Paraglaciecola sp. L3A3: one gene and its partner. The protein of the gene in region 2 interacts with the protein of the main gene of each other region in a pairwise test. Links are inferred from orthologs where the notes say so. Each region holds a gene or a part of one and is shown on either strand. Other genes may lie near its edges. The genes, in order: recO and recR.

Region 1 (15,439 bases), 2.6 Mb from region 2 along the record:
TAAGCATCATTATCAAAATCTAAGGTATCGTCGTCTGGAATTGATACCCCTTTTATTATGCGAATAAAGCGAGCCGGTCGATTATCAGCCGAGGTTTGAGCAGGATCAGCCATCACTGCTAGCCCATTTGGGGTCGTATCTAGGCCAGCCATATCGTAAACGCTTCGAATATGAAGCGCCCCTGTATTGTTGTCTGCTAACTCAGTGTCAAATTCGACTGCTTGCTGTGCATTCGCTGGACTAGGACGAGACTCCATGGCGACGACTTCGGTATAAGCCATTCCTTCTGTTGGAATACTAACTAAGCTTTGGGTATTTTCATCTGGGTTATATATCCATAAACCATATAACTCTGGCGCCATTTCAATTGTATCTAAGGCTAATAATTCATCATTACAGGGCAGTATTTTACGGGCGATTGTTGAACCATCTTCGATGACTTGTTCTGGATCAAATACTCGGCATTGACTCCAGCTGAATAATTGTCTGCCACTGCCATCCCATAATGGGTAAACAGCAGCAAAATAGCCACCCGGTGAAATCTCTGTATTGATCTGTACATTGTCGAATAGGGCCGACTGCTGGGCATTGCCATTTATGCCAGGACTCGCTGCACTAGGTGTTTGTATGTCGATATAATTGGTGATATCTACTTCGACTATATCTGTTCCTAAGCGTGATTGTTGATAAGGTAATAGGCTCAGTAGAATTTTGTTATTCGGTGTTTCTTTGCTTTGTACAAAGTGTAAAGACTGATCTATGCCTTCTTGGTTGTGGCTATGACGGCCGTAGATGATTTCTAAATCACTGCCATCTGGGTTCATTTGATAAAGATGTATACCTTTATCGCCGCCCATTTGGTCCCAACGACTAAACAATATTTTGCCATTTTGTAACACTAAGGGGTCTAAATCGTGACTCTGATTAAAAGACACTTGTTCAATTTCAGAGCCGTCACTGTTGATCACATGTAATACCGAAGCAGGGCGTCGTAGGCTTTCTTCTAACCCTGAATATTGAGGTTTGCCTTCGTCTAACAATATCGCTTGGTTGGTACGTTGACGTGTTGAGCTAAACAAAATACGGCCATCTGGAAGATAGACTGGAGCAGTGTCTTGACCAGCCTCAGCAACAATATCTGAGCTGATAATGCGTCTTAACTCATCTGTGGTACGGTTGTATTCCCATATGTTCCAAGTGGGTTGTTCATCATCATTAGCACCTTCAATTTCTGGTGCACGCATGGAAAATAACAAGCGGTTGCCATCATAAGAAGCTTCTAAATCCTTTACATCATATAAAGGGGCTTCGCTAGCGTCTTCTGTGATGAAGGCTTGGTCGGTAATATTGATTTCGGTTTCTGTAGCACTGGCTCTAGCTTTAATATACAAGGCAGCGCCTGGCACAAATTGGCTTGGTTCCCGTAAATCAAACTCTACTGCTTGATTGTTTTCATCTATAGGTAAGCTGCGTTTTATAAAAGCAATTGGAATATCCACCACTACAGGATCAGGGGCTTGAGTTGAAGGCTCAATTGATACGTCTGAATTACAGGCACTCAACCCTAAAGCTGCTAAACAGCATAAAAATAAGGGTGAAAACAGTGCTATTTTCATATGTATCAATACCTTGCCTTGATAGAGGAATGTATATGTATATCAGATTTAAAATAATATGCTGATGTGCAAGTGTACAGATTTTCATTCTAAGGGATATAAAACAAGACTAATGGTTATACTTGCGCATAACTTTTAATACTTGGAAGTATAGCCTGATAAATGATTTATGGTGTTGGCGATGAAAAGTTGGTTTATTAGTTATGAAATTATATCCGCATGGGTCAGTGAGTATATTTTAAATTGGTCAATATAGGTGCTTAATGCAGCTTATATCGGTCCATCTATTATTATCAATCAAATGATAGGTACGTATTACGGGAGCATTCATATGGTTGGTTTTTATACTAAACCTACACACATTCGCAGGACCAAGTGGCAGCAAACGCTTATTTCATTCGTCGCTTTGATTTTATCTCATTCAAGTTTAGCTGGCCCTGCAGAGCAGGCTAAACGTATCCATGACCGCTTGGCTGGTGTGCCACCTTCTCAAGTTGTACTAGAACAAATGCGTACCTACATTAGTAATGGCGATACACGAGCTGCAGCAGATTTAGCTATGAATAATGCCAATTTTTATAATGTGACTTTAAAAAATTGGGTGGCACCTTGGACTAATGAAGAAAGTGATATTTTCGTACCACTGAATGATTATACTGCTACGGTAATTGGTATCGCTCGAGATGATGTGGATTTTAGGCAAATTTTAAGTGGCGATATTTTATATGTGGCAAACGCAAACTTAGCTCTGCCTGCATATTCGAATAACAATAATAATTTGTATCAAGCTCTGGATGAGCAGAGTATTGATTTACAAACGGCTTTAGTGGCGACAACTCAATCCGCAGTGACTGGGTTACCAGCTGAGGCAACAGCCGGGGTGTTGACCACTCGCGCAGCGGCAAAATCATTTTTTAAAGATGGCACTAATCGCGCCATGTTCCGTTTTACCCTAATCAATCATATGTGCACCGATCTTGAAGGATTAAAAGATACTAGCCTATCACCGGATAGAATTAGGCAAGATGTGTCACGTAGTCCAGGTGGCGACAGTCGCATATTTATTAACTCATGTTCGGGCTGTCATACGGGGATGGACCCATTAGCTCAATCATTCGCTTATTATGAATATGACTACAATGTAGAGTCAGATCCAAACGGTGAAAACGGCAGTTTGCAATACAATACTGAAGGTCAACTTGATGCTGACACTGGTAGTCGGGTTCAGGGAAAATACCATATCAACGGTAATAATTTCCCATTTGGTTTTGTCACCCCAGATGATAAATGGGACAACTATTGGCGTAAGGGGATTAATCAATTTCTGGGCTGGGATGATAGTTTACCAGGGGCGGGCAATGGCGCGAAAAGTATGGGCCAAGAGTTGGCTCACAGCCAAGCTTTTGCCCAATGCCAAGTGAAAAAAGTATTTCAAAATGTTTGTTTACGGTCTCCTCAAGATGCCACGGATAGAAGTCAAATCGATACTATAGTGAATAACTTCCAAGCAGATGGTTACAAAATTAAAGGCGTGTTTGCGAACGCCGCTGATTATTGTAAGGGAGAATAGAGATGAATAAATTTACTTGCTCTGGGCTCCTATTGATGGGTGTTGTCACGCTAACGAGTTGTGGGGGGAATGGTGTAGCAGAAGTTGTAGAAACGCCCTTGCCTCCAACAGATCAGCAACCTGTGGAAAATTACGCAGGGCCTGCACCGAGTACCGATGATATCCAAAACTTTAAATTAGCTCTATGGGACAATATCGCCACAGAAGACCGCTGTGGTGCCTGTCATGTACAAGGTGAACAATCTCCTAGTTTTGCTCGTAATGATGATATTAACCTTGCCTATACCGATACTAACCCTTTGATAACCTTAGACAGCCCTAAAGATTCTTTGTTAGTGACTAAAGTTGCGGGGGGGCACAATTGCTGGTTAAGCAGTGCGCAGGCTTGCGCTGATATTTTGACCACTTGGATCGCCAATTGGCGGGGTGATGAAGCGGTCGCTACCGAGATTGTACTTGAAGCGCCAATGGAAAAGACGCCGGGAGAAAATAAAAACTTTCCAGCCGATTCTCATTTGTTTTCTACGACAGTTTACCCCTTATTAACCGCTAATTGTGCCAGTTGCCATACCAATTCGGCTGCCATTCCTATTTCGCCGTATTTTGCTGCGGCAGATATAAATGAGGCATACGAGGCTGCGATCCCAAGATTAAATTTAGACTCGCCTATGGATTCTCGTGTTGTGGGCAGGGTACGTGATGAATTTCATAACTGTTGGACTGACTGTGCCTCTGATGCACAGTCCTTAGTGGCTGCTATTCAGGATATGGCCGATCAGATTGACACCACTGCATTAGACCCAAGCTTAGTTTATTCGAAAGCTTTAACTCTGTTTGATGGCACATTAGCCACAGGTGGTGGCCGGTTTGAGTCTAATCTAATTGCTAAATGGGAATTCAAAACCGGCAGCGGCAATACTGCTTTTGATACAAGCGGAGTAGAGCCAGCGTTAAATTTAACCTTAAGTGGTGAATATGATTGGGTCGGGGGCTATGGCATTCAATTAGCTGATGGTAAAGCTCAAGGCTCGACCACCAATAGTAAAAAAATTCATGATTTACTGACTTCAACCGGAGAGTTGTCTATCGAAGCCTGGATCGCACCTGCTAACGTCACGCAAGAAGGGCCAGCCCGCATTGTGAGTTATTCTGGAGGCAAAGACAGACGTAATTTCACCTTAGGACAAACCCTATATAATTATGACGTTTTGTTGCGTTCAGATCAGGGGGATGTCAATGGCATACCTATGTTGTCAACTGCAGATGGTGATGAAGATTTACAGGCTGCGTTGCAACATGTAGTAGTGAATTTTAGCCCTATTACTGGCCGACAAATATATGTAAACGGTGTTTTTACCGACGATCTAGATGAACAAACAGGCGCCATTTTAAACGAATGGGATGACAGCTTTGCCTTTGTCTTAGGTAATGAAGTGTCTGGCGATATGCCATGGGCAGGCACTATTCGTATGGTCGCTATGCATAATAGAGTGCTAGAGCCGGGGCAAATTATTAAAAACTTTGATGCAGGTATTGGACAAAAGTATTTTTTGTTATTTAACCTAAGTGAATGGCTGGCGACGGAACAAAGTTACATAGTGTTCAAAGTGAGCCAATTCGATAACTACAGCTATTTGTTTAGCGAACCATATTTTTACAACTTGAATAGCGAAGCGATCATCCCGGATGTCAGTTTGCAAGGTTTGACACTGGGTTTAAATGGCCGAGAGCTCACATTTGGCCAAGCTTACGCCAATCTAGATACGCAAATTAGCCCGCAAACTTATATCCCTGGAGAGGGACAGCCCTTATCTCGATTAGGGACGTTAGTGCAACTTGAAAAAGGCCCCGCTGCCGACGAGTTCTTCTTGTTATTCGATCAAATTGGCGAGTTCGAACATGTTCGGGTGGAAGCTGCCCCCCCAGCGACGGCGATAGCTGCAGATACTTTACCTCAGCCTGATATAGGCGTGAAAAACTTTGCCGAAATTAACGCTAGTATGTCGGTGATGACAGGCGTGCCACTTTCAAATGCTGGCACTAAACAAACTTTCGATACCTTATCTCAGCAATTACCATCGGTAACCAATATTGATAGTTTCTTGGCATCCAACCAAATGGCCGTCACTCAGTTGGCCATTAAGTATTGTGATGCATTAGTGTCGTCAACTAGTTTACGCTCAGCTTACTTTAGTGGATTTGATTTTTCGCAACCGGCCTCTACGGCTTTCACCACCGAGGTCAGGCAACAGCTAACGACTTCGTTGTTAGACAATATGTTAGGTAGTGATATCGAATCGCAACCCTCACGGCTTGATGTTGAAAATGAATTAAATCAATTAATTAGCCAACTTAGTGATTGCTCGGGTGACAAAGTATGTGACGCCCAGTATACCCAAACCATAGTTAAAGCCAGTTGTGCTGCCGTGTTAGGCAGTGCTGCTATGCTCATTCAGTGAGGACGACAATATGTTTAAACCATCATCAAAATCATTGAAAGACTTAGCCAAAGCGGCAAAACAAGCCACAGGCGATGCTGATGCCCCTTTGTTACATGAAAATCACGCCAAACCAGTGAGTAGACGTGAGTTTATCGCTCAAGGATTTTGTGCTGGCATGGCTACAGTTACCGCAGGTTCGGCGTTGAATTTATTTTCGGCGAATACTGCTAATGCAAGTTTATCTGCCGATCTAGAAGCACTAAAAGCCCAATGCGGTATTGCCACGCAAGGGGCGGGGAAAATTCCTTTTATTGTGTTTGATTTAGCCGGTGGGGCAAATATTGCGGGGTCGAATGTGCTGGTAGGGGGGCGCGGTGGACAAATGGATTTTTTAAGTACCTCTGGCTATAGCCGCCAAGGCTTACCCGGTGACATGGTGCCGTCTATTGCTAATCCTGATAAAGGACTCAGTGATTTTATTAACTCTGAGTTAGGTTTAGCTTTTCATAGTGATAGTGCTTTTTTACGAGGCATGTTAGAAAAAGTTAGTGTGGGTAATAGAGTCAATATTAACGGTGCAGTGATCCCCGCGCGTTCTGAAAACGATACAGGCAATAATCCCCATAACCCTATGTATGGCATTAATAAAGCAGGCTCTGATGGTTCGCTATTAACTTTAATAGGCTCAAGAAATACTGATTCTGGTGGTAACTCTATGGCACCCACCATGATGATTGACCCTAGTAAACGACCAACAAAAGTGGATAGGCCAACAGATGTGACAGGCTTAGTCGATACCGGTGATTTAATTGGTTTATTATCACAACAAGATTCAGTGGCAGTGATGGAGTCTATCCAGCGTATCAGTGACATGAAACTGAATAAAGTGAATACCAAAGTGACCTCAGACGAAGTGTTAAAAGACTTGGTGCGCTGTGGCTACGTAAAAAGTGCAGACATTGCCGATCGATTTGGTGATCCCAGTGCTCTCGATCCTGTGCAAGATATCGAAATAGTCGGGGATGGCGGGATATTTAGCCAAGAAGAATTTGATAGTGATGGTGAGTACAGAAAAACCGCTGCAGTAATGAAGTTAGTGATGAATGGTTTAGCGGGGGCAGGCACCATTACTATGGGCGGATTTGACTATCACACCGGTGATCGTTCAACCGGTGAAGTACGAGATCTAAGAGCTGGCCGCTGTATGGGCGCTTGTTTAGAATATGCAGCCCGATTAGGTGTGCCTTTAATGATGTATGTATGTTCTGATGGTTCGGTCGCCAGTAATGGCATGATTGACAATAGTGTGAATGGACGAGGCAAGGGCGTTTGGACCGGCGATAACTCCTCTACCGCTGCTTCATTCTTTATGGTTTACAACCCGAATGGCACGCCTGAACTTATGGGCGGCACCCCAGAACTCCAAGCCATGCAACAGCAAATTGGTTATATGCGTCGTGATGGCTCGGTAGAAACTGCTTCTACCCCTGCAGCCAATAACGTCAACTTACTGGTAGAAACCGTTATCTTGAATTATATGGCACTACATGGCGAACAAGGTCAATTTGCTAATTTGTTTCCTACCAATGGTTTAGGTAATAGCACCTTGATGGATAGCCTCACTGCCTTTCAACCTATAGTAAATGGCACGATTTAGGGTTTAGTACTAAGCCCGCCCCGTAAGGCATGACTTCGTCATTTATGCGCTGCGCGCACGGGGCATGGCTTCGCCACCAAAGCATTCGCTTCGCTTACCGTCATCCATGACGCTTTTGATGCGGCATCCCTGCCGCACCAGTTACTCTTTTTCAACAGCAAAAAAGAGTAACCAGAAAACGCCGCGCTTCGACCAAGTTCTATTACCTGCGCTACTTGCCTAATAGAGGTCGCAAAGAAGTTAGAACTAAATTCAAAGCAGTCATATACACTTCCCTGATGATCGGCACCCAACCTCAACATCCATGTTGAGCTGTTCAAGCTGGCGGAGCTTCGCTCCTAAATAATCAGCTTTCACCCATGTCATTTTCCTCTATTAGTCTGCGTTGCTCGGTGAACTTGGAGTCGCGGGGAAATTAAAAGCATCGGCTACGCCGACAAAGTCAAAAGCATGTGCTTCGCACACAGAGAAAAGCAGTAGATAGAAACTAGCAGATAGATTGAAGTGAAATAAAAAAATAAACACTTAAAGTTGTTGCTATCGTTGCAAAAACAGCATAACTGTCGTCCTTCCGGTGGGCTTTTGAGCTGAAATCCATTCTTTTGATTTTTAGTTCCGCATATTCGCAAGATCAAGGTGTTTACCCATATTTCGTCATGAATTAATTTTTGAACGGTCAAAAAATTAAATTATACAGATACTTAGAAAGTATGTTAAAAATAGAGAAAATTAATACGCTGCTTATCCCGTGTTTAAGCACGGGATAAGCAGGCTGATAAACTGTACAAAGGAAAGTTATGCAACGAATTCAAAGCATAGATTTAATGCGCTTAATTGCTATTTTAAGTGTGATAATTATACATACAACACCTTTTGATTCTTCTTCACATGATACTTTCTATTACTTGAAAATTATTTCTAACCAATTATCTAAATTTGCGGTCCCATTCTTTTTTATTATTTCGGGGTATTTTTTCCATATTAAATACCTTAAAACTAATTTGGATACAGCATCAGTTTTTGTAATCAAAAGGTTATTGATATTATTCATTTTTTGGTGTTTTTTTTATTTAATTCCTTGGAATGGGTCTATTCTGTTTGAAAATTTAATATCTAGATTTCAAACTAATCCATATAATACAATTCTAGAAGGAACTCAGATTCATTTATGGTTTCTGGTTTCATTAATCCTTTCTATTGCTATAAGTAATATATTTATTAGATTAAATCACAAACACTCTTTTTATTTACTCTCTGTATTTTCATTTTTATTATTTATTTTTGGTGTTATTGCCGGTAGTTGGTCTAAAACACCAATAGGGATTGATATTAACTTTAATACAAGGAATGGCCCTTTTTTTAGTACAATATTTTTTGTAACGGGCTTAGTTATTTCAAAGTTTAAAAATAAAGATAATTTTTTTAAACTTGGAGGAGTGTTACTTTTAATTGGTGCTTCTTTACAGATATCGGAATCATATTTTTTATATAAAAAATACAACGTTTTTTTTACTAATACAGATTATGTTTTTAGTACTTATATATTTGCGCTTGGTTTTTCGCTTTTAGCGTTATCTAATTCACCAAAACTATCTTCAAAATTAAGTGGGTTTGGTGTTTACACTCTTGGAGTTTATGCTGTTCATTTTTCTTTAATTTCTATGTTATCAAGTATCGATGCTCAAATAGATCATCTACTTTGGGAGGTTACGTACCCTTTTATTGTTTTATTAATTTCTTTAATTATAGCTATATTATTCAGCAAAATTAAGTTTATGAGACGTTTTTTTACATAATCGGGTAGCCGGATGCCAGAGCCCAGGGCGTTTCACTTCGGATAGTGCAGCGCAATCCAACCATCACGGAATCGATAAGGTGACGTCTGTGTACTAAAAACTGAATGTCTGCAATTGCACAGTGTCGATTGTGTTTTGTTTTTTCTGCCTTATGCTGCTTCGTTCAGCTCCACGCTGACTTTATCTGATTTTCATGTTTTCCTCTGTGCAGCAAAGCCTCTGTGCCCTCTGTGGGTTATATTCTTTTATCTTTGGCTTTTGATTTTACTGATCTATTCAGCTTCATTCTGCCTTTTCAAAGCACCAAATCTTTTGAATAATGCATTTTTCGTTGGTTATCCATAATGATGGCGTCATATCCTGGGGTGCGATTGATGAGGTCTATACCGTCTTTCACTCCTAGCACAAACACCGCGGTGGATAGGCCGTCATTCAAGGTGCTGCGTTTACCTATAATCGATACACTTTGTACTTGGTATGCTGACTTACCTGTTTTAGGTGAGAGGATATGATGATATCGCACACCATCTTGTTCGAAGTAACGTTCGTAATCGCCGCTGGTGGAAATGGCGGTATTGATTAAAGGAAGCGTTACTGCTTGGCGCTCTTTGTTGCGTGGATCTCGAATACCTACATGCCATGGTCGGCCAAGCCTATCCCCTAATAATTTGGTATCGCCACCTGCTGTGACTAACGCATGTTGAATCCCTAGATTTTTTAATAACTCGATGCTGGTGTCCACCACATGACCTTTGGCAATCCCCCCTAGATCGATTTTTACATCAGTATGATTGAAGTAAACACTAGTATTTGCTGGATCTAACTGGATATGTTTATAACTGATTGCTGATAAGGCTTTATCTATATCTTGTTGAGTGGGTTTATGCTTTTTTTGATAGTGATACAAAAATCCTACACTGGCGAAGGTAATATCAAATGCCCCTTGGGTTTCAGCTGACAGGCCCACTGAAAGTTGTAATAAATCGAACATTTCTTGTGATATTTTTACCGGCTGATGTGCGGCTAATCGATTAATTTTTGATAACTCGCTGCTATCGATATAGGGGCTCATTAATTGATTTATGCGCTGCATTTCTGTAAACACTGTTTGAATAGCATGAGTACCTAATTCAGGTTGTTCTGCCCATACTTCTACATGAATATTGGTGCCCATAATAGTCGCATTTTCTGTGTGCCATTCGGCTTGCGCTGATGCAGTGATAAAACAACAGGCAAAAAATATAATAAACAGTTTCATACATGGGCCTAAGGTGATTGTTAGGTGATAGCTTAACCTTAGTTATCAAAATTTTCGATTGGTTTTGAAATGTAAGATAGGGATGAAAAATTGGCAAACAAATAACAGCCTTAGGATCGTTGTAACCTTCTGTTACTTTCTGTAACTTTAAACCTTTGGTTTACTCTCGCTATTCCGTTAAACTGATGTCTAATTATTGTTAGAACATGAAATTATTTGGCCTGTTTAAGGTCTTATTCTTATTAGACTTATATTTAGGAAAATTATGAACAGTGTAAAAGTCTTATCGATAGGTGTTGTCGGTATGTTGATCCTCGCTACTTTTGTTATTTCACTTGACCGAGCTATTGCTGCGGTTGCTAGCACAAGTGCTCCAGTAACGGCTAAGGCAAATAATAATCAAGCGCTAGATTATACTCAAGTAGGGGATAAAATTAGACGTTCGTTACAGTTAAATGTTAGCTCTGTTGCAGAATCACCAGTGCAAGGTTTATTACAAGTCATGACTGAGAAGGGTTTATTTTACGTGAGCCAAGATGGTAGTTACTTCATGCAAGGACGTATTTTTAATCTTGATGAAGGGATGCGTAATGAAACAGAAGCTGCATTATCTGGCGCTCGTTTGTCTGGATTAGAAACCTTTAAAGATAATGTGATCGAATATAAAGCAGATAAAGAAAAGTATGTGGTGAATGTATTTACCGATATTACCTGTGGATATTGTCGTAAATTACATAATCAAATGGCAGAATATAATGATTTAGGTATTACTGTGCGTTATTTAGCCTTTCCTCGAGCGGGTCTAGGTGGGCAGTCTTATCACGACATGGTTTCAGTTTGGTGTGCAGCCAACCCACAAAAAGCAATGGATGACGCTAAAGCAGGTTCACAAGTGGCAGCTAAAAATTGTGATTCAAAAGTGGCTGAGCAATATGCATTTGGTCAAAGTATGGGCGTCAATGGCACGCCAAATATAGTGATGCCTGATGGTTCTGTTATACCTGGTTACCAACCACCAGAGCAATTAGAAGAAGCGTTAAAAGCCATCATGTAATTTTTATTGTCCGCTTGGGTTTGTCCAAGCGGCTTCACTCTATGCATACGGAATGATTTTATGCCAGCTGTGCAAATTAGCCGCAGAATCCACAAAAATGCCGACCATCTACCTCATTCAATTCACCCAAGATTAAGACAAATATATGCCGACAGAGGCGTAGAAAACGCCGAACAATTGAGTCGTAGTGCCCAAGCATTATTGCATTATCAATTGTTGAGCGGCATCGACCAAGCTGTTGAATTATTATGTCAAGCCATAGCTGAAAACAAAAAAATAATGATAGTGGGCGACTTTGATGCTGATGGCGCTACCAGCACAGCACTGAGTATTTTGGCGTTACGTGGTATGGGGGCCAATAATTGTGATTTTTTGGTGCCTAACCGATTCGATTTTGGTTATGGTTTAAGCCCTGAAATTGTCGAAGTGGCCGCGTCACAACAGTCTGAAGTTTTAGTGACTGTCGACAATGGAATTAGTTGTTTTGCTGGTGTTGAAAAAGCTAAGGCTTTGGGAATGACAGTAATTATTACCGATCATCATTTAGCCGCTGAAACTTTGCCTAACGCTGATGCTATTGTGAATCCTAATCAACCGGGTTGTGATTTTTTATCGAAAAATTTAGCCGGTGTTGGAGTGGCATTCTATTTAATGCTGGCTTTAAGAGCCAAATTAAAAGCCAATGCTTGGTTTGTAAACAAACAAATTCCGATGCCTAACTTAGCTGATCTTTTAGATTTAGTCTCTTTAGGCACAGTGGCCGATGTGGTGCCCCTTGATGAAAATAATCGTATCTTAGTGCATCAAGGATTACAGCGTATCCGTAGTGATAAATGTCGACCTGGGATCCAAGCTATTTTAGAAGTCGCGGGCAAAGACAAAAGTCGTCTGGTGGCCTCTGATTTAGGTTTTGTCGTGGGGCCAAGACTTAATGCTGCTGGGCGTTTAGATGATATGTCTTTGGGGATAGAATGCTTATTGACTGATGACTCAGGCAGAGCCAGACAGATAGCGGTGCAGCTCGATAGTCTCAATCGAGAAAGACGAGAAATTGAAAGTTCGATGCAACAAGAAGCTGTAAAGGCTCTTGATTCGTTAAACATTGAATCCGCTAATTTACCTTATGGCTTGGTGTTATACCAAGCTGATTATCACCAAGGGGTGATTGGTATTTTGGCTGGGCGTATCAAAGATAAATATCACAGACCGACTATTGCGTTTGCTCATCAAGATGATGAAACCTTAAAAGGTTCGGCTCGTTCTATTCCTGGTTTACATATTCGTGATTTATTAGAAGAGTTGAATAGCCGTTATCCTGATGTAATAGGTAAATTTGGTGGTCATGCTATGGCGGCTGGTTTAAGTTTGCCGCTGAAAAACTTAGAGGCATTTCAACGAGTTTTTAATCAAATTGCGGAAGAAAGTTTGCGAGATAAACCTCTAGCTGGCGAGTTGATTTCTGACGGAGAATTGCAGGCGGCCGATTTTACTTTGGCTTTTGCGCAAACCTTAAAAAGTGCAGGACCATGGGGCCAAGGTTTTCCTGAGCCACTGTTCGATGGTGATTTTCAGCTAATGGAACAAAAAATAGTGGGCGTTAAACATCTAAAAATGATGGTTAAACACCCAAGTGGATTATTGTTTGATGCTATTGCTTTTAATATTGACCCCGATATTTGGCCTAATCCAAGATGTTCTACTGTGAATTTGGCTTATAAGTTAGATATCAACGAATTTCGCGGCAGAACCAACTTACAGCTTATGGTTGAAGGTTTGATCCCAGTTTAATTTTTACACTCGCAGTTTATATATTTATGAAGTTAGCGAAAAGTGCTAAACTTGTTTTTTTCAGCTAACTCTAAAGTGGCCATGGCAAAAAAATCTGATGTAGAAAAATTGCTCGATAAACACGATAACCTCACTCACTCTGAAGAGATGACTGTGGTATCACATGTTCAACGCAAAGATGACGATTGGTTTATGAATACCTTATTGGTAGAAGGCACTGATGTACCTTTCAAATTCCGCCGTCGAAAAGTCTACAAAAATCTAACGGGTGCGCGGGTGAATTTGACTTATTACCCTATGACCGAAGAAATTGCGGGCATGGAGTTTGAAGCAATGAAAGTGGTACGCATAAAAGTTAGCTAGCTCACAACTCAATCTATTTTTCAGGTAAATCCTTTGGTTCCACAGCAGTTAAATGGTTTTTTGTTACATAGACGTGAGTATCGAGAAACCAGTTATTTAACTGACTTTTTTACTGCGGAACTTGGAAAAATAAGTGCCGTGGTGAAAGGTGTTCGTGGTAATAAGGGCGATAAAAAAAGTTTATTGCAATCGTTCCAGCCTTTGTTAATCAGTATTTCTGGAAAACACGAATTGCGTAACTTGAATCAACTTGAATCGAGTGCAAGTATGTTTCGTTTAGCTGGCCATCATTTATTTTCGGCTATGTATATCAACGAAATTCTCAATCGTTTGTTGCCTAAAGAAGTTCCTCATCCTGAATTATATTGTTTGTATCAAGAAACCCTTGCGTTATTAAACACAGGTTGCAAAATTGAGCCTTGTTTACGAGAGTTTGAAATCAGTTTATTAAATGAATTAGGTTACGGTTTTGATTTAAATTATGACTATGAAAATGAGCAAGCGGTAGAACCTGATGGTGAATATTGTTTGGTTTTAGAACAAGGAGTGAAACGAGTTGGGGCTGAATTTAAAGGCAACAATCGATTCTCTGGAGATGCTTTGTTACAGATGAGCCAATTAATTTGGAACCCTGCTAGTTTACATTGCGCCAAAAGTATAAATAGGCTCGCTTTGAGTCAGTTGTTGGGCCCTAAGCCCTTAAAAAGTAGAGAGTTATTTCAACAAACGTGGAAAATTAAACAAAAAAATACGGTTTAATAAGAAGGATAGTAAATATGAAAGAAATTTTGCTGGGTGTTAATATTGATCATATTGCTACCCTACGTAATGCTCGCGGGACTTCATACCCAGATCCTGTTCATGCTGCAGAAATAGCTGAGCGTGCAGGAGCAGATGGCATTACCGTACATCTGCGGGAAGATAGAAGACATATCACCGATCGTGATGTGCAAATTTTAAGACGCACTATTCAAACTCGAATGAACTTAGAAATGGCCGTGACCGAAGAAATGTTGGCTATAGCTGAACAAACGCAGCCAGAATTTTGCTGTTTAGTTCCCGAAAAAAGACAAGAATTAACAACCGAAGGTGGTTTAGACGTAGCCGGTAACCTTCCTCGTATGACTGCTGCATGTGCACGTTTGGCTTCGGCTGGTATACTAGTGTCATTATTTATTGATGCAGATAAAACTCAAATTGACGCCGCAGTCGCTGCGGGTGCGCCATATATTGAGATCCACACTGGTCAATATGCTGAAGCGAAAAATGAACAGCAACAAGAAAAAGAATTGACCATTTTGCTTGAAGGTATTCAATACGCCCATAAACAAGGTTTAAAAGTTAATGCAGGTCACGGCCTGCATTATCATAATATTAAACCTATTGCGGCCATTCCTGAGCTGTATGAACTCAATATTGGCCATGCAATTATTGCCCGCGCGGCGTTTGATGGTTTGCATCAAGCTGTGGCCGATATGCGCAAATTAATGCAAGAAGCTCGAGCTTAATGATTGCTGGGCTAGGGACTGACATAGTTGAGGTCGCAAGATTTGAGCAACAGCTTGAAAAATCTCAACGTTTAGCCAATAGAGTCTTGACTGAAGCTGAATTGCAGCAGTATGCCCAGCATAAATTTCCTGCTCGTTTTTTAGCTAAACGATTTGCCGCTAAAGAAGCAGCAGTCAAAGCGTTAGGTACCGGAATAGCGAGCGGTGTCAGCTTTCAAGATATTGAAGTACAAAACTTAAGCTCTGGACAACCCGTATTACAATTTAGTGGAAATTATGCTGAATTGTGTAAACAAAGAAATATCAGCTGTAGCTTTATTTCAATTTCTGATGAGCAAAATTATGCAGTAGCGACAGTGATATTGGAAATTAACGAGTTAGTTAAGAA
Region 2 (15,481 bases):
AGTGCCATCCATGTTCAAAGGCAAGCCTACCACGGCCAATTGTGGTGTCCACTCGGCAAACAGTTTGGCCACAATATCCCAATTAGGAATACCGTCTACGGCTTTAATGGCATCTAATGGTGAAGCGGTGCCGGTAATTTCTTGGCCTACCGCCACACCAATACTTTTGGTGCCAAAATCAAAGGCTAATACAGTGCGTTGTCCTTGTTTAGTCATTTAAGCGTGGCCTACATCTGGCGCGATTTGCCATACATCTATCCCCAACATATGTACCGCAGCCTCCCATTTTTTATGGATTGGCACGTCGAACAATACTTCACTATCTGCTTCAACCATCAGCCAAGAGTTACTTTGAATTTCTTCTTCTAATTGCCCAGCTGACCAACCTGAATACCCCAATATAACTAAGGATTTTTCTGGTGAGGAATCATTACCCAAACAAGATAATATGTCTTTCGAAGTAGTCACCATAATTTCAGACGTCATGGCTAAACTTGAAGTCCAACCTTCTTGGGTAGTATGCAAAATAAATCCTCTATCTTGGCTCACAGGGCCGCCTGCTAATACAATGTTTTCAGCTTTGTCATCTAACACTTCGGCATTTTCGTCAGCTTGAGCCACAAGTTCCTTCAAGTTCATGCCTACAGGTTGGTTAATCACTAAGCCCATAGTACCTTGTTCATTGTGCTCACAAATATAGACCACTGTTCTGGCGAAATATGGATCATCCATACTCGGAGAAGCGATTAGTAAATAATTCTGCAGACTGTGCATAATAGGCGTTAGACTCCTTTTATTTGTGCTAAACGTTTTTCAATAGCGTCAAACAACATACCTGTAATATTCACATCATAAGCTGCTTCAATTTCTCGTACACAGGTAGGGCTAGTTACATTTATTTCTGTTACACGATCACCTATCACATCTAGGCCAACAAATATTAGACCTTTTTCAACTAATAATGGGGCAATCGTTTCGGCTATTTTAAAGTCAGATTCCGTCAAGGGTTGTGGACGTCCCGTACCACCAGCGGCTAAATTTCCACGGTTTTCACCTTTAGTGGGTAATCGAGCTAAACAATAAGGCACCACTTGACCATCAATAATCAGAATACGTTTGTCACCGTCTTTTATCTCAGGTAAAAAACGTTGGAACATTGCATAACGAGAACCTAACTCAGTCAAAGTCTCAATTATTACCCCTAAATTATTGCCATCCTCTTTTACCCTAAATATTGAAGTACCACCCATACCATCTAGTGGTTTACAAATAATATCTTGGTGTTTTTGATGAAACTCTCGGATAAGAGCAGAATCACGTGTCACTAAAGTATCAGCTACTAAATCAGGGAACCATGAAGTAAATAGTTTTTCGTTAAAGTCTCGCAAGCTTTGCGCTTTATTGACCACCAAAGTCCCTGCTTGCTCTGCCAATTCAAACATATGAGTAGCATAAATAAATTCATTATCTACAGGAGGATCTTTACGCATCAAAATTACATCTAAGCTGGCCAAGCTAAGGTGTTGTTCATTTTCTAAGGAGAACCAATCATTGACATCTTGCTGTACCGATAAACTCGACATACGGGCCATTGGCTTACCATTTTGCAGATAAAGATCAGCCATCTCCATATAATACAATTCGTAACCACGAGACTGTGCGTCCAACAGCATGGCAAAACTAGTATCTTTCTTAATATTTATAGACTGGATGGGATCCATCACAATGCCGAGTTTAATGCTCAAAAGTATTTCCTTAGTGTAAATGGCTAGGGTTGTAACAACTCTAATGATGAGGGGATTTACTGAAAATTCAAGGCCACAAGTAAATACTATAGAGGCTTTGCAATCTTTTTTACTGATGCACAACCAACTAGAAGCACTATTGTTAAATAAAAAGTTTAATAAAAATAGTTGTTTAGTAAAAAGTACAAAAAAGTAAGGGCAGCTATTTATGCTTCCCCCCAATATTTTCCGTCACACCTTCAAAGTAATAAAAATAATATACTTGTCAGGATTACTCAAAAAATGTGTTCACTAAAAATACGTATTACTTAAAATGCATTCTCTTGATGTATTTTAATAAACAGAGGCGTGCCATGTTTACTGTAATCAATTTTATATTCTTTACCATTAATAGTTTGTACAAACAGTAAGGTTTTTTCTTCACCAAAAATATCAATATTAGTCACATCAAGCATTTCCATATCATATTGCTTTGCTTCACGTTTATTGTCGGGAATCACACCGGTAAATTCTTTAATACCTTTATGAGTTACAAGTACCGGTGGTTGATCTTCACCATTAATAACAAGTAAATCCACTTTTCTAATTTTATGAATTAGGGTGTTACGACCACTTACTAAATAGGGTCTTTCAGTCATTTTTATCTCCAATACATATCATAAATATGATTAAAATTTTTATATACAAAAGATAACAGAGTTTATTTACCCTTGCACATATTTCGTCACATTCTACTCTGTTAAGCATTTGAAATAATGTAAAAAATGCCGATATTTGAAATATCGCAAGCAAGTCATTGTCAGCCGTCAAGGCTAGTTATTTTGTTAATGAATACCTGAACTGCTACTTCAATAAGAATATAAAAAATAATTTCTTTTATAATCAATGTGTTAAAAAATAAAACAAAAATAATTAAAATTAATTCATTGAAAAATACCAGCCCATCTACATATCAGTATTGTCGACGCCGAAAGGGTTGACACAGAATCACAAGAAGTGACTCTGCTACATTCTTGTTAGACAAGAAAATGTAATCCCAATAATGGGCAGTGACATGGACAGCCATACTAAAACCGCCGCCGAATAATCGGGGCGAATTAAAATTTATATTGCTTAATATATGAGGATATACAAAATGCGTAACATCGATCTATCTCCACTTTACCGTTCATTCATTGGTTTTGATCACTTAGCTTCAATGATCGACACGGCTTCAAGAAACGAAAAACAATCATCTTACCCTCCATACAACATAGAGTTACTTGCCGAAGATAAGTATCGTATAACTATGGCTGTAGCGGGTTTTTCCAAAGAAGAAGTCAATATTGAAGTTCATGAAAACACCCTACAAGTAGTAGGTACTAAACCTGCTAAAGAGGGTGAAAATGAAGAACGGAAATTTTTACATAAAGGTATATCAGAGCGAAGCTTTGAACGTAAATTCCAATTAGGTGACCACGTTAAAGTATTAGCTGCTGACTTAGAACATGGTTTATTACACGTCGATTTGGAGCGTGTGGTGCCAGAGTCGAAAAAGCCTAGAAAAATAGAGATTGGTAGTAAACTTATCGAAAATAACGAATAAGCTTTACCCATACCTCCTTGTTTTATGTGTAAAAATTACGGCGCTTAGATAAGCGCCGTTTTTTATTAGTACAAAATTAAAATATTTAATACCGCAAGACAGAGCAAAGCAGAAAATGTAGCCAACATACCCGCTACACGTTGCCAACTAACCCCTGTATGACGACGTAAACCAAAAGCATGAATAAAACGACCAAATAACAAAGCAGCCCCTGAACAATGCAATAACACGCCATTACTACCATTTATTTCAGCCACAAATAATAGGATCAAAATGACAGGCGTATATTCACTAAAGTTTCCGTGGGCACGAATAAGTTGCTGAAAATGTTTATCCCCGCCATCACCTAAGGAGATTTTGGTTGCTCTTCTTCCACGAATGACCAGAATCGATAAATACAAAAACAGAATTCCAAGTAGCCCAGCATAAAATGCAGTAATAGGTGTGTGCATAATTTTTATCCTTAAATGAAAAAACCCACTATTAGGTGGGTTTGTTATTCATCATTATTTTAACTGGCTAACCTAACAAAGCAGCCAATTGCCCGCTAACTGTTTCAACGGCTTGTGTACCATCCAATTTATGATAAGCACAGTTACCGGCTTTTGCAGCTGCAGTGTAATAAGCAACTAAAGGTTTAGTTTGATCATGGTAGATACCTAAACGCTTACGAACAGTTTCTTCTTGATCGTCTGGGCGAATAGATAAATCTTCACCAGTTTCATCATCTTTACCTTCCACCTTAGGTGGATTATATTTTAAATGGTAAACACGACCAGAGCCTGAGTGAACACGACGTCCACTCATACGTTCAACGATCACTTCATCTGCCACGTCGATCTCTACAACATGATCAACTTTAATATCGGCTTCTTTCATCGCATCTGCTTGTGGAATAGTGCGAGGGAAACCATCCAGTAAAAAACCATTAGCACAATCTTCTTGTGTAATACGTTCTTTAACAAGGCCAATTATCAACTCGTCAGATACGAGCTTGCCTTCATCCATTACGCGTTTGGCAGCCAGACCTAGATCTGTTCCTGCTTTAATCGCTGCTCTTAGCATATCTCCGGTAGAAATTTGTGGGATACCATATTTACCCATTAAAAATTGGGCTTGGGTACCTTTACCTGCACCAGGAGCTCCTAAAAGGATAATGCGCATGCTGAGTCCTCTGAAAAATTAAAATTAAAAAAAGTAAAGACGCAACTTTACACATTCGACTTTAAGGTTACAAGAATATTACACCTAAGTTTAGTAGTAAAAAGCCGAATAATTGCTTATTTTGGCGTTCTTAAACAAAAACGGGCATTTAAGCCCGTTTTTAACACTTCAACTTTAAAGTTTTAGGCCTTATTTTGCCAAGTTCATTAGTAGCTTGTTCAAATTCTGCACAAAGCTTGCAGGGTCTTTTAAACTACCCTGTTCAGACAATGCAGCTTGGTCGAACAAGACTTCGGTCCACTGGGAAAATTGTTCTTCATCTTGTACATCAGCCAATAGTTTTACAAGCTGATGTTCAGGATTCAACTCAAAATGATATTGAGTTTCAGGCACAGGTTGACCTGCAGCCTGCATTAACTTAGCCATTTGTGTTGTCATACCTTGTTCATCGGCAACAATACAGGCTGGAGAATCAGTCAGTCTGTGAGTGAATTTCACATCTTTAACTTTTTCCCCTAATGCTGTTTTAACTCGTTCTACTAAACCCTCAACTTGCTTTTCAGCTTCTTCTTGGGCTTTCTTACTTTCTTCGTCTTCTAAGTCACCTAAGTCCAACGCACCATGAGTGATAGACTGGAAAGATTTCTCATCGAACTCAGTTAAATGAGACATTAACCATTCATCGACACGATCAGACATTAATAAGACTTCAATGCCTTTCTTACGGAAGATCTCAAGATGCGGGCTAGATTTAGCCGCTTGATAACTGTCCGCAGTGATATAGTAAATCTTCTCTTGTTTCTCTTGCATACGACTTACATAGTCAGCTAAAGATACAGTTTGTGCCGCCGAATCATTATGAGTTGAAGAAAAACGCAACAAACCGGCAATTTTTTCTTTATTAGCGTGATCTTCAGCTGGGCCCTCTTTTAAGGCATTACCGAACTCTGTCCAAAACGCTTGGTATTTTTCAGCATCATTTTTAGCTGTTTTTTCAAGCATTTGTAATACGCGTTTAGTACAACCTTGACGCATTGCTTGAGTTACTTTGTTGTCTTGTAAAATTTCACGAGACACGTTTAAAGGTAAATCATTTGAATCTAGTAAACCTTTCACAAAGCGCAAATAGCTTGGCAACATTTGTTCTGCATCGTCCATGATAAAGACACGTTGAACATATAATTTCAAGCCGTGTTTTTGCTCACGATTCCACATATCAAACGGAGCTTTGCTTGGAATGTATAACAAGCTAGTGTATTCAGTTTTACCTTCTACTTTGTTATGTGACCAAGCCATAGGATCACTAAAATCGTGAGAAATATGTTTATAAAACTCAGTATATTCTTCGTCACTCACGTCTGATTTATCACGAGTCCAAAGTGCCGTTGCCTTGTTTACCGCTTCCCAGTGTGCAGGTACAGCTGGAATTTTAGTCTCATCAGGGCCATCTCTTTCAGGCTCTTCTTCTTTGTACATTTTTACTGGAATACTGATGTGATCAGAATACTTACTCACAATTGAACGCAACTTCCAATCGTCTAAAAATTCTTTTTCATCTTCTTTTAAATGCAAAGTAATTTCAGTACCGCGTTCCGCCTTTTCGATGTCGGTAATAGTAAACTCACCCTCACCTGCAGATTGCCACTGCACACCGTTAGCTTTATCGTCGCCAGCCGCACGAGTGCGAACAACTACATTATCAGCAACGATAAAGGCCGAATAAAAACCGACACCAAATTGACCAATCAACTGTGAATCTTTCGCTTCATCACCAGACAACTTCCCAAAAAATTCTTTGGTACCTGACTTGGCAATAGTCCCTAAGTGTTCAATAACGTCAGCTTTATTCATACCTATGCCGTTATCAGCAATAGTAATAGTGCCAGCTTCTTTATCTATGCTCAGCTTAACGTGTAAATCGCCGTCACCTTCATACAAGCTGTCATTAGACAAAGCTTTAAATCGTAACTTGTCAGATGCATCTGCTGCATTTGACACAAGTTCACGAAGGAATATTTCTTTATTTGAATAAAGTGAATGGATCATTAACTGCAGTAATTGTTTTACTTCAGTTTGGAAGCCATGAGTTTCTTGTTGAGCTGCTTCAGCCATAACCAAGTATCTCCTATATTTGTGGTTACTAAATCGTTGAGATAAGTAATAGGGCCGGATGGCCACTTTTCAAGGCTAAAAGTGTAATTTGTTTCTTTAAACACAGACTTATGTTGACAAATCTTCTATGGTTACCTAAACCAGCATTAAAATGCTTAATTCAATCAGCCTAAAATATTATGAAGGTTCTGTTTAATATGACAGTAAAATTAGACCAATTAAAAACGGCTATTTGGATTTACGATATTGAGTACTATAAAATTATTTGGGCAAACCAAGCTGCATTAACATTATGGGACAGTCCTTCGGTCAAATCTCTGCAACAACGAGATTTCAAATCGGACCAATCAGCAGCGGTGCAAGAAAGTTTGCTGCAATATCAGCAAGCATTCAGTAAAGATAGAATCATTCAAGAGAACTGGTTTTTTACTCCCAAGGGTAAAGAAACACAAGTTTTTTGCCAGATTTCAGGTTATCAACTGCCCGATGGCAGAGTGGCTATGTTAGTTGAAGCTCTCACTCCGAAAGCACAGTATTCAAATCCTCAATTTAGCGCGACTACCACTATTTCTAATTATCAGATTGATGGAAAATTTCTCAGTGGTAACCCGCCATTTACTAAGAAATTTGGCTCTAATGTCACACATTTAAAAGAGTTGATATGTGATCCCGATACATTGCTAAACCTATTCATAAGCATTAATAAAGGGCAACCTTTTGAGCAAGATGTATTAATGAAAACCATATCTGGAGAAAACTGGTATCACTTGACAGCTATCAATTTTCAACACAAAACAAACGATCCCAATATACTTATTCACCACTACGATATTCATGAACGTAAGATGGCCGAACAAGCCCTACAAAAACAAGCTTGGACAGATCCACTGACTGGTTTACTCAATCGTCGAGGTTTAGCTCACACATTACAGCCAATTATAGAATCAAACCTTGCCTTCACTTTGTTATACCTAGACTTAGATGGCTTTAAAATGGTCAACGATTCATCAGGCCATAGCACTGGAGATTTAATTCTGGCCGAAGTCGCTAATAGGATTAGTCAAAGTTGCTTTCCCTCCTCAGCACTATGTCGATTTGGTGGTGATGAGTTTGTTATCGCAATACATGAAATATTACCTCAACCAGAGCTAATAATACTGTTGGATAAACTCATTGAAACTATCTCTAAGCCATATAAAGATGCATGTCACAACTCAATATCCTTATCAGCAAGCATTGGTATATCTCGCTTTCCTGACTGTGGTCATGATATAGAGCATTTACTCATGTGTGCAGATGCCGCTATGTATCAAGCCAAGGCCTTAGGCAAAAAAAGGTGGGTTGAGTATCAAACTGGGATGGAAAATAAATTAAAACGCTTAAGTTATTTGGCCCAAAAATTATCTTTAGCTGAAACAAATAATGAATTATCACTGCATTATCAACCCATAATAAACCAACAAACTAAACAAATAGTCTCGTTTGAAGCGCTACTACGCTGGTACAATCCCGACTTAGGCAATGTCAATCCAGAAGAATTAATTAATGTCGCTGAAAAAACAGGACTCATACACGATATCGAAAACTGGGTTTTTAAACGCGCTTTACAAGATTTACTCACATTTAAAAAAATTATTGGTCAAGCCACCACTATGGCTGTAAATGTTTCAGGTTTACATTTGTCTGATGCAAACTTAAGTGGTTATGTGTTTTCTTTATTAGAAAAGTATAATTTGCAGCCTGAAGACTTAACCATAGAACTCACCGAAAGTGTGCTGTTAACTAACATTGACAGTACCCACTCAACTATGAATCAATTGATCGAATCGGGAATAACCCTGAGTATCGATGATTTTGGCACTGGTTATTCATCTCTAGCCTATTTGCATGCTATTCCAGCATCTGTGGTAAAGGTAGATAAAGCTTTTTTAAATCAAGTAGATAATAATACTTCCACATTAGAGTGTATTAAAACGCTGGTAAGTTCTTTAAAAATGAAGAGCTTAATTGAAGGAATCGAAACTGAGTACCAGGCGCAACTATTGCAAAAACTTGGTTATAACTTACAGCAAGGTTATTTTCACGGCAGACCCCAGCCTATGGATTATTATACCAATCTAAAACTTATCTGACTGTGCGTATTATTAGGTGCTAATGAGTGACTAATGAGGTTTTAAAAACCAAGCTATAGGTCTCTGCGACCAACAAAAGCATGAATCAAGGTATTGCCATCAATAAACTCTAATTCACCGCCCACTGGCACGCCATGAGCAATTCGGCTGGCTTTTATCCCAGCACTTTTACACATATGGGCAATATAATGAGCCGTGGCTTCCCCCTCTACATTTGGGTTAGTGGCAAGAATGACTTCTTCAATATTATTTTTCTCAAATATTTCCGATAACTGTTCTAAACCAATTTCTGCCGGGCCAATTCCATCAATAGGAGACAAATGCCCCATCAAAACGAAATATCGTCCTTTAAATTCAGAGGTTTGTTCTATCGCCAACACATCTTGCGGTGACTCAACTACACACAAAATTGTGCTCGCTTGGCGCTTTGGACTGGCACAAATTTCACACAAACTATTTTCACAAAAGGTACGGCATTGCTCACAGTGTTTCACATGCTCCATAGCATTATGTAATACATGACTCAGCTGTAAAGCCCCTTGACGATTACGCTCTAATAAGTGAAAAGCCATACGTTGCGCGCTTTTAGCACCTACACCAGGTAATATCTTAAAAGCATCAATCAGTTCTTGAATTAAGGGGCTAAATTGCATAAATAACCTTAAAAAGGCATCTTCATGCCAGGAGGCATTTGCATTCCACCTGTGACACCAGCCATTTTTTCTTGGGTGGTCTCTTGAATACGTCTGTTAGCATCGTTGATAGCTGCAGCAACCAAATCTTCGATCATTTCTTTTTCGTCTTCCATCAAACTATCATCGATTTCAACACGACGTACAGCATGATTACAAGTCATGGTAACTTTTACTAAACCAGCACCAGACTCACCAGTGATTTCAGTTTTAGCTAACTCTTCTTGGCTTTTTTGCATGCGCTCTTGCATTTGCTGCGCTTGCTTCATCATGTTGCCCATTCCACCTTTAAACATTTTTTATTCTCTCTTATCTGTAGTTATTCATTATTAGCTGCTATGCACCTAATCAATTTATCTCGCTTGCACACTCTGCTCAATGACATTTGCAGCAAATCGTTGTTGTAACAATTGTATGCCTAGATCTGTCTTAATCACATGATGAGCATATTCTTGACGCACTTGATTAATCTTAATCTGCAAAGCATAAGGAGTATTAATGGGTTGCCCCATGACAATTTCAAGTTGAATATCTGAATTAAATGCACTGCACAAGGCTTGTTGTAATAAAGAGTGAGCCGTGGGTGAATTTAAATGCTCTTTCCCTTCTAACAAAGTTAAAGTCACACGATTACCTTCTCGATGAAAAGAAGAGTGCAAAGCTAACTGCTTAGTTAAAGCATTGATCTTCATGTCATCAATCAACTTACTCCATTCATCAAGTTGCATTGATTTATGAACTTTTTGATTGTTAGGCAAAAATGCGGGGACAACCAAAGTCACTTCGCCGACATTGGCTTCATCTAAGTGAGCATTTGGATCGAAGATATCTTCATCTACTGGCATATTCGAATCAAATTCAGGGGCTAATTTGTTATTTTCTACTGCCTCTAACGCCCAAGGGGGAATATGCTCAGTTTCAGATTGTAGAACTTGAAGCTCTGGTTCAACAGGTGCAGAAATCACTCTTTCTTGATTATTATCGACGGGATCAACCGGTTGATTGAGCGGCGCAGTAAGCTCAGTAGTCTCTTGCTTTGTGAAGTGATTATCAGTTTCAGCAGAGGACTGCTGTTGTTCAATATTAGCACTAGAGGTCTGCTTACTTTGGTTTTGCTCTCGGATCGAGGCTAAATTTGGTAACTCAGTGCGTTCAGACTTTTTTACCTGTTCTGAATTTTCCTCCTGTGCAGACTGGTTTTGTTTCAGTCTATTACGCAAGGCAATTAAGTCTTGAGTACTAGAAGTTGCTGGCGCAGGTGTATTGTCGACAACAGCTTGTTGATTTTCAGGCACACTATTTTGAGAATAGGAGTCCTCTAAAGTCACTGGCTGTAATTCGTTATAATCAGCGTCTTGAAATCCCATATCTTGAGCTTCAGCTAGGATATCTTGTTGTTGCTCAAATAAATTTTGTTCTGCTGATTGTTGGGTATATTGTTGATTATTTTGCTGTGAACTCGCTGTTTGTTGTGCTTCAGGTATTACTTCTGCTGCAGGCTCCACCAAAGGAAGCTCGGCAACAGGTTCGATTTGGCTAACAGTTTGTCCAATTGGTGTATCATCAGTGCTAGCTTGCTGTTGAGCATGCGCGGCTGAAGGCGAGGAAATTTGTGGTGCTGCTGGAGTTTGCGCAACTATTTCAGTTGGATCCAATTGTAAATTATCAGGACAAAACGCTAACATACGTAATAAAGTCATTTCTAAGCTTGTACGGGGATCGGCTCCGTAGGGCAAATCTTTTTTACCTGTTAGGGCGATTTGATATAACAGCTGAATTTGTTCAGCAGGAACAGATTTTGCCAATTGGTAAATAGCTCTAGCTGAAATGGTTTCTAGTTTGCAAGCATCAGGCACAAATTGAGTTAAAGCTACTTGATGTAACAAACTCATGATCTCAGCCAATATTTGCGAAAAATCAGGGGCTTGCATTGCCATTAATTCAACTTGCTGCATCACAGTCGAACTGTCTTTTTGCACCACAGCATGTACTAATTTTAATACCTGATTTTTATCCATCAGGCCTAACATATCGGTGACTATTTGTAGACCAACAAAACCATTACCTTGAGCGATCGCTTGATCAGTTAAACTTAATGCATCTCGCATACTGCCTTGAGCAGCTCGTGCTAATTGAGTCAGCGCATCTTTGTCAAATTGAAGACTTTCTTCACTCAACACATAATCTAATTGTTTGGCGATTTGCCCACGGGACAAGGCTTTCAAGTTAAATTGTAAGCAACGAGACAAAATAGTAACAGGCAATTTTTGTGGATCAGTGGTCGCTAATAAAAATTTTACGTGAGGAGGTGGCTCTTCAAGGGTTTTTAATAGGGCATTAAAGCTATGTTTAGACAACATGTGAACTTCATCGATTAAATAGACTTTATATCGTCCTCGACTTGGCTTGTACTGCACATTATCTAATAATTCGCGGGTATCTTCGACTTTGGTCCGAGAAGCGGCATCGATTTCTAATAAATCAATATAGTTACCATTTTCAATTTCCTGACAAGTACCACATTGACCACAAGGCGTTGCACTTAACCCTTGCTCACAGTTTAAACTTTTTGAGAAAATCCGAGCTATGGTGGTCTTCCCGACCCCTCGAGTACCGGTAAATAAATAAGCATGATGTAACCGATTATTATCAAGAGCATTGGATATAGCAGTGACCACATGTTCTTGGCCCACTAATTCGGCAAATCGATTAGGTCGCCATTTTCGTGCTAAAACTTGATAACTCATAGTCGCTTACTATCCGCTTTAATTTTGTCCATCGGGACAGTTACTCACCTTCAAATTGACAAATAGAATAACTAGTTACGCCAATATCAAGCAGTTTTTGTTCGCCACCTAAGTCAGGTAACGAAATAACAAAACCAGCATGCTCGACGATTCCACCTAAACGTCGAATCAAATTAGCAGTAGCGATCATAGTGCCACCTGTTGCTAATAAATCATCAAGCATTAATACTTTTTCACCCGGCTTAACGGCATCTTTATGCATTTCTAAACAATCAGTGCCGTACTCTAATTCGTAACTTTCACTGATCACTTCTCTGGGTAATTTATTAGGTTTACGAACCGGTATAAAACCAATTCCTAGCTCAATAGCCAGAGGTGCACCAAACAAAAAACCTCTTGCTTCAGTGCCTGCAACCTTATCAAATCCCATAGGTGCGAAATGTTTAACCATTTCAGAAATGGCGGAAGAATAAGCTTTGTGATCTTCTAATACTGAGGTGACATCACGAAACATGATGCCAGCTTTTGGATAATCAGGAACTGTTCGAATTACTGATTTTATATATGCTGCGGGCACGTACTTCCCCGTTTATAAGTAGCTAGATTAATTGAATAAGCTAGTAGTATTAAATGTAATAAACAAACCAACCAATCACAACATGCATCAAAGGTAGTGCAACTAACAAACCTACAGCAATCAGGAAGTGTGTAAAACTAAATGGGTCTTTAAATTCTTTCTCATCGTGCATCGAGATTCTCCAAAATAGCGGGGATTAACCCTTAAATAGAACAACTAAAATTCAGCCGCAGATGGTAATCCAAAGTCGATTAAATTGATAGTATTAAAACTAAGAAGTGCTTATCTCAAAGCAATTTATTATCTTCATGGATAGGCAATAAAATATGCTGACCCAATAACTGTCGTAGCACTTGTTGTAAAGAATCACTAACTTGCTGTTGATTTAATTGTGGCATAGCGAGACTCATTTTTTCAACCAACTGTAGAGTTGAAATCGAAGCAACGTTTTGAATAATATTTATTAAATGTGCGGTAACTTGATTAACTAAAGTAAAATGCACTTCGTCCTCAATGTCTCTGTACACCACTAAATAAACAATTTCTGAGCTGTCAGTCGGTTGAAAATCTGACGAAATCTGATGAACTGGGTACTGATAACTAACTAAGCTTGCCAGTTCAGACATGCTTACATGACTGACAAGATCGGTGCCATTCCAAGGTGACAAGGTTTGTGATGATATTCGCACACTGACATCAAGTTCTAACCATTCATAATGAGCTAACTCTTGCATAAAGACGGGATCATTTTTAGTCAGTTCATATTCTGAACTCAGGTAATCTACAAACTCCTTACTGATATCAATAAAATAAGGGGAAAGACACTGGTGTTCAGCAAAAAAAATTCGGACTAATTGTTGCCAATCTTGCTGGCTATATACACTTTTTAATACCGGAAAAGCAGAGCTGATAAAACCTTCCACATTATTAAAAAATAGCTCTCGATAAATTTGTAGGCGCCTATCTTCAATATTTCCTTGGTAAGGGTTTTCATCTGGATTTTTAATATGAGCCACAAAATCCATTTGCGCTTGTTTCAATGATTTCATTAGACAAATTGCCTTTGGGGCTGCTGAGACTTATCAAATAACTGCTGAATTTGTCTAATTTTTTCTACCTCTAATAACAATTCTCGGATAGGAGGAATATTAAAGTCTCGTTCTAACAATGTGGGAAACACACCGTGAATTTCGTAGGCTTTTTGTAATAATTGCCATACAGGTTCAATCACATCTGCGCCATGAGTATCCACTTTAAGGTCATCAGCTTCATCAAAATGTCCAGCAATATGTCCGTAGACTATTTTATTGCTGGGCATAGCTGCTAAAAATGCTTCTGCATCATATTGATGATTGATTGAATTCACGTAAATATTATTGATATCCAATAACATTAAACAGCCAGATTCTTGCAATACAGACAAGGTAAATTCTTGCTCAGACATTTCCTGACCTGGTGCAGCGTAATAAGATACATTTTCTAACAACAGAGGCCGCTCAATAATATCTTGAACTTGCTGGACTCTATTTACTACATGTTTTACAGCCTCTTCAGTGAAAGGTATCGGCATCAAGTCATACATGTGGCCTTGTCCTGAGCAATAACTTAAATGTTCACTGTAATACAAGATATCATGCTGATCTAAAAAGGTTTTCACCTGTTTAACGAAGTCCACATCCAAAGGATCAGGACTACCAATAGATAGAGATAACCCATGACTCACAAAGTTTTGTGTCGTGGTAAATTGTTGTAAATTTTTTTGAAACCTGCCCCCCATTGGGATCCAGTTTTCAGGAGCGACTTCCCAAAAGTCAACTGCATCAGGGATCTCAGGTAATAGCTGATCTAACATCTCACGACGTAAACCTAATCCAACACCAGCAAGGTTCTTTTTTTCCATAAGGTTAGTAATCTCAATTTAAATTGAAAAAGCCGGCAAATAGCCGGCTTTAAAAAATAATATTAGTCTAATCTGTGTTTGAGCAGATTAGACTAGGCTTGGCCACCACATTTACCTTCGCCGCACTTACCTTCTTTTTTAGTTTTTTTGTCGCCCCCGCATTTGCCTTCGCCACACTTGCCTTCTTTCTCAGCTTTTTTGTCGCCACCGCATTTACCTTCACCGCACTTGCCTTCTTTCTCAGCTTTTTTGTCACCGCCGCATTTGCCTTCGCCACATTTGCCTTCGCCACACTTACCTTCTGGGGCTTGTTGCATATAACCAGACTCTAAAGACTGCATCCCAAAAGGACTAGCATTTGCTTGCAGACTAACAGAAGCTAAAGAACCAATGACAACAGCGCCTAAAGTCGTAGCCATAGTTGTTTTTTTAATTTTTGTCATATTTTGGTTTCCTTTAAATGATTTTAATAATAAACGGAATATTATATATGTTCCCGTATATGACCCTAAATCAATAAAATTAATTTCATTTTGACTGCTAGATATATTATTTAACCTGAACTCGGGATAATGAGTGTCGTTTCAAATTAAATTTTATAAATAATTCAAATACTTAAAAATAAACCCTGAGTTATATTTGGATTAAGGTTTATACGATGACGAAATTTTTCGTGTATAGCAAGGCGGTTTTTCTAGTAATAGCGGGCTATTACTAGAAAATCCAACGCGCTAGGCGCAAAAATAGCGTTATCGAGAGGTTCGGTTTATCCCTAGCTCAGGTTATTTAGTGCAATGGATCTTAATAACCAAAATTCTAAAAATGCA

What was found.
Region 1: the proteins of recR (region 2) and recO interact in binary tests that used the Escherichia coli proteins (3 or more experiments, as listed by UniProt). The link is inferred for Paraglaciecola sp. L3A3 from one-to-one orthologs.

The regions. Positions count from the first base shown.
Region 1 is NZ_CP047023.1:4,075,933-4,091,371, reverse strand. The notes cover bases 12,637-15,439. They hold recO (DNA repair protein RecO), read left to right. Parts: upstream 12,637-13,576; coding sequence 13,577-14,302; downstream 14,303-15,439. Other genes in these bases: acpS (holo-ACP synthase), read left to right, coding at 15,051-15,439; pdxJ (pyridoxine 5'-phosphate synthase), read left to right, coding at 14,320-15,051; GQR87_RS16970 (hypothetical protein), read left to right, coding at 13,262-13,543; recJ (single-stranded-DNA-specific exonuclease RecJ), read left to right, coding at 12,637-13,180. Also shown: GQR87_RS17010 (hypothetical protein), read right to left, coding at 1-1,616; GQR87_RS17005 (hypothetical protein), read left to right, coding at 1,948-3,186; GQR87_RS17000 (LamG domain-containing protein), read left to right, coding at 3,189-5,645; GQR87_RS16995 (general secretion pathway protein GspF), read left to right, coding at 5,656-7,284; GQR87_RS16990 (acyltransferase), read left to right, coding at 8,082-9,080; GQR87_RS16985 (FAD:protein FMN transferase), read right to left, coding at 9,376-10,338; bifunctional protein-disulfide isomerase/oxidoreductase DsbC, read left to right, coding at 10,643-11,392; more of recJ, read left to right, coding at 11,462-12,636. UniProt on the Escherichia coli protein: Involved in DNA repair and RecF pathway recombination.
Region 2 is NZ_CP047023.1:1,428,253-1,443,733, reverse strand. The notes cover bases 7,592-10,436. They hold recR (recombination mediator RecR), read right to left. Parts: upstream 9,392-10,436; coding sequence 8,792-9,391; downstream 7,592-8,791. Other genes in these bases: dnaX (DNA polymerase III subunit gamma/tau), read right to left, coding at 9,784-10,436; GQR87_RS05925 (YbaB/EbfC family nucleoid-associated protein), read right to left, coding at 9,400-9,726; GQR87_RS05935 (bifunctional diguanylate cyclase/phosphodiesterase), read left to right, coding at 7,592-8,738. Outside these bases: Holliday junction resolvase RuvX, read right to left, coding at 1-216; GQR87_RS05970 (YqgE/AlgH family protein), read right to left, coding at 217-774; gshB (glutathione synthase), read right to left, coding at 783-1,745; GQR87_RS05960 (hypothetical protein), read right to left, coding at 2,054-2,383; GQR87_RS05955 (Hsp20 family protein), read left to right, coding at 2,881-3,330; GQR87_RS05950 (MAPEG family protein), read right to left, coding at 3,396-3,782; adk (adenylate kinase), read right to left, coding at 3,850-4,494; molecular chaperone HtpG, read right to left, coding at 4,684-6,606; more of GQR87_RS05935, read left to right, coding at 6,804-7,591; more of dnaX, read right to left, coding at 10,437-12,177; apt (adenine phosphoribosyltransferase), read right to left, coding at 12,218-12,754; GQR87_RS22530 (hypothetical protein), read right to left, coding at 12,804-12,926; GQR87_RS05910 (DUF2063 domain-containing protein), read right to left, coding at 13,042-13,803; GQR87_RS05905 (DUF692 domain-containing protein), read right to left, coding at 13,803-14,654; GQR87_RS05900 (hypothetical protein), read right to left, coding at 14,747-15,097. UniProt on the Escherichia coli protein: May play a role in DNA repair. It seems to be involved in an RecBC-independent recombinational process of DNA repair. It may act with RecF and RecO.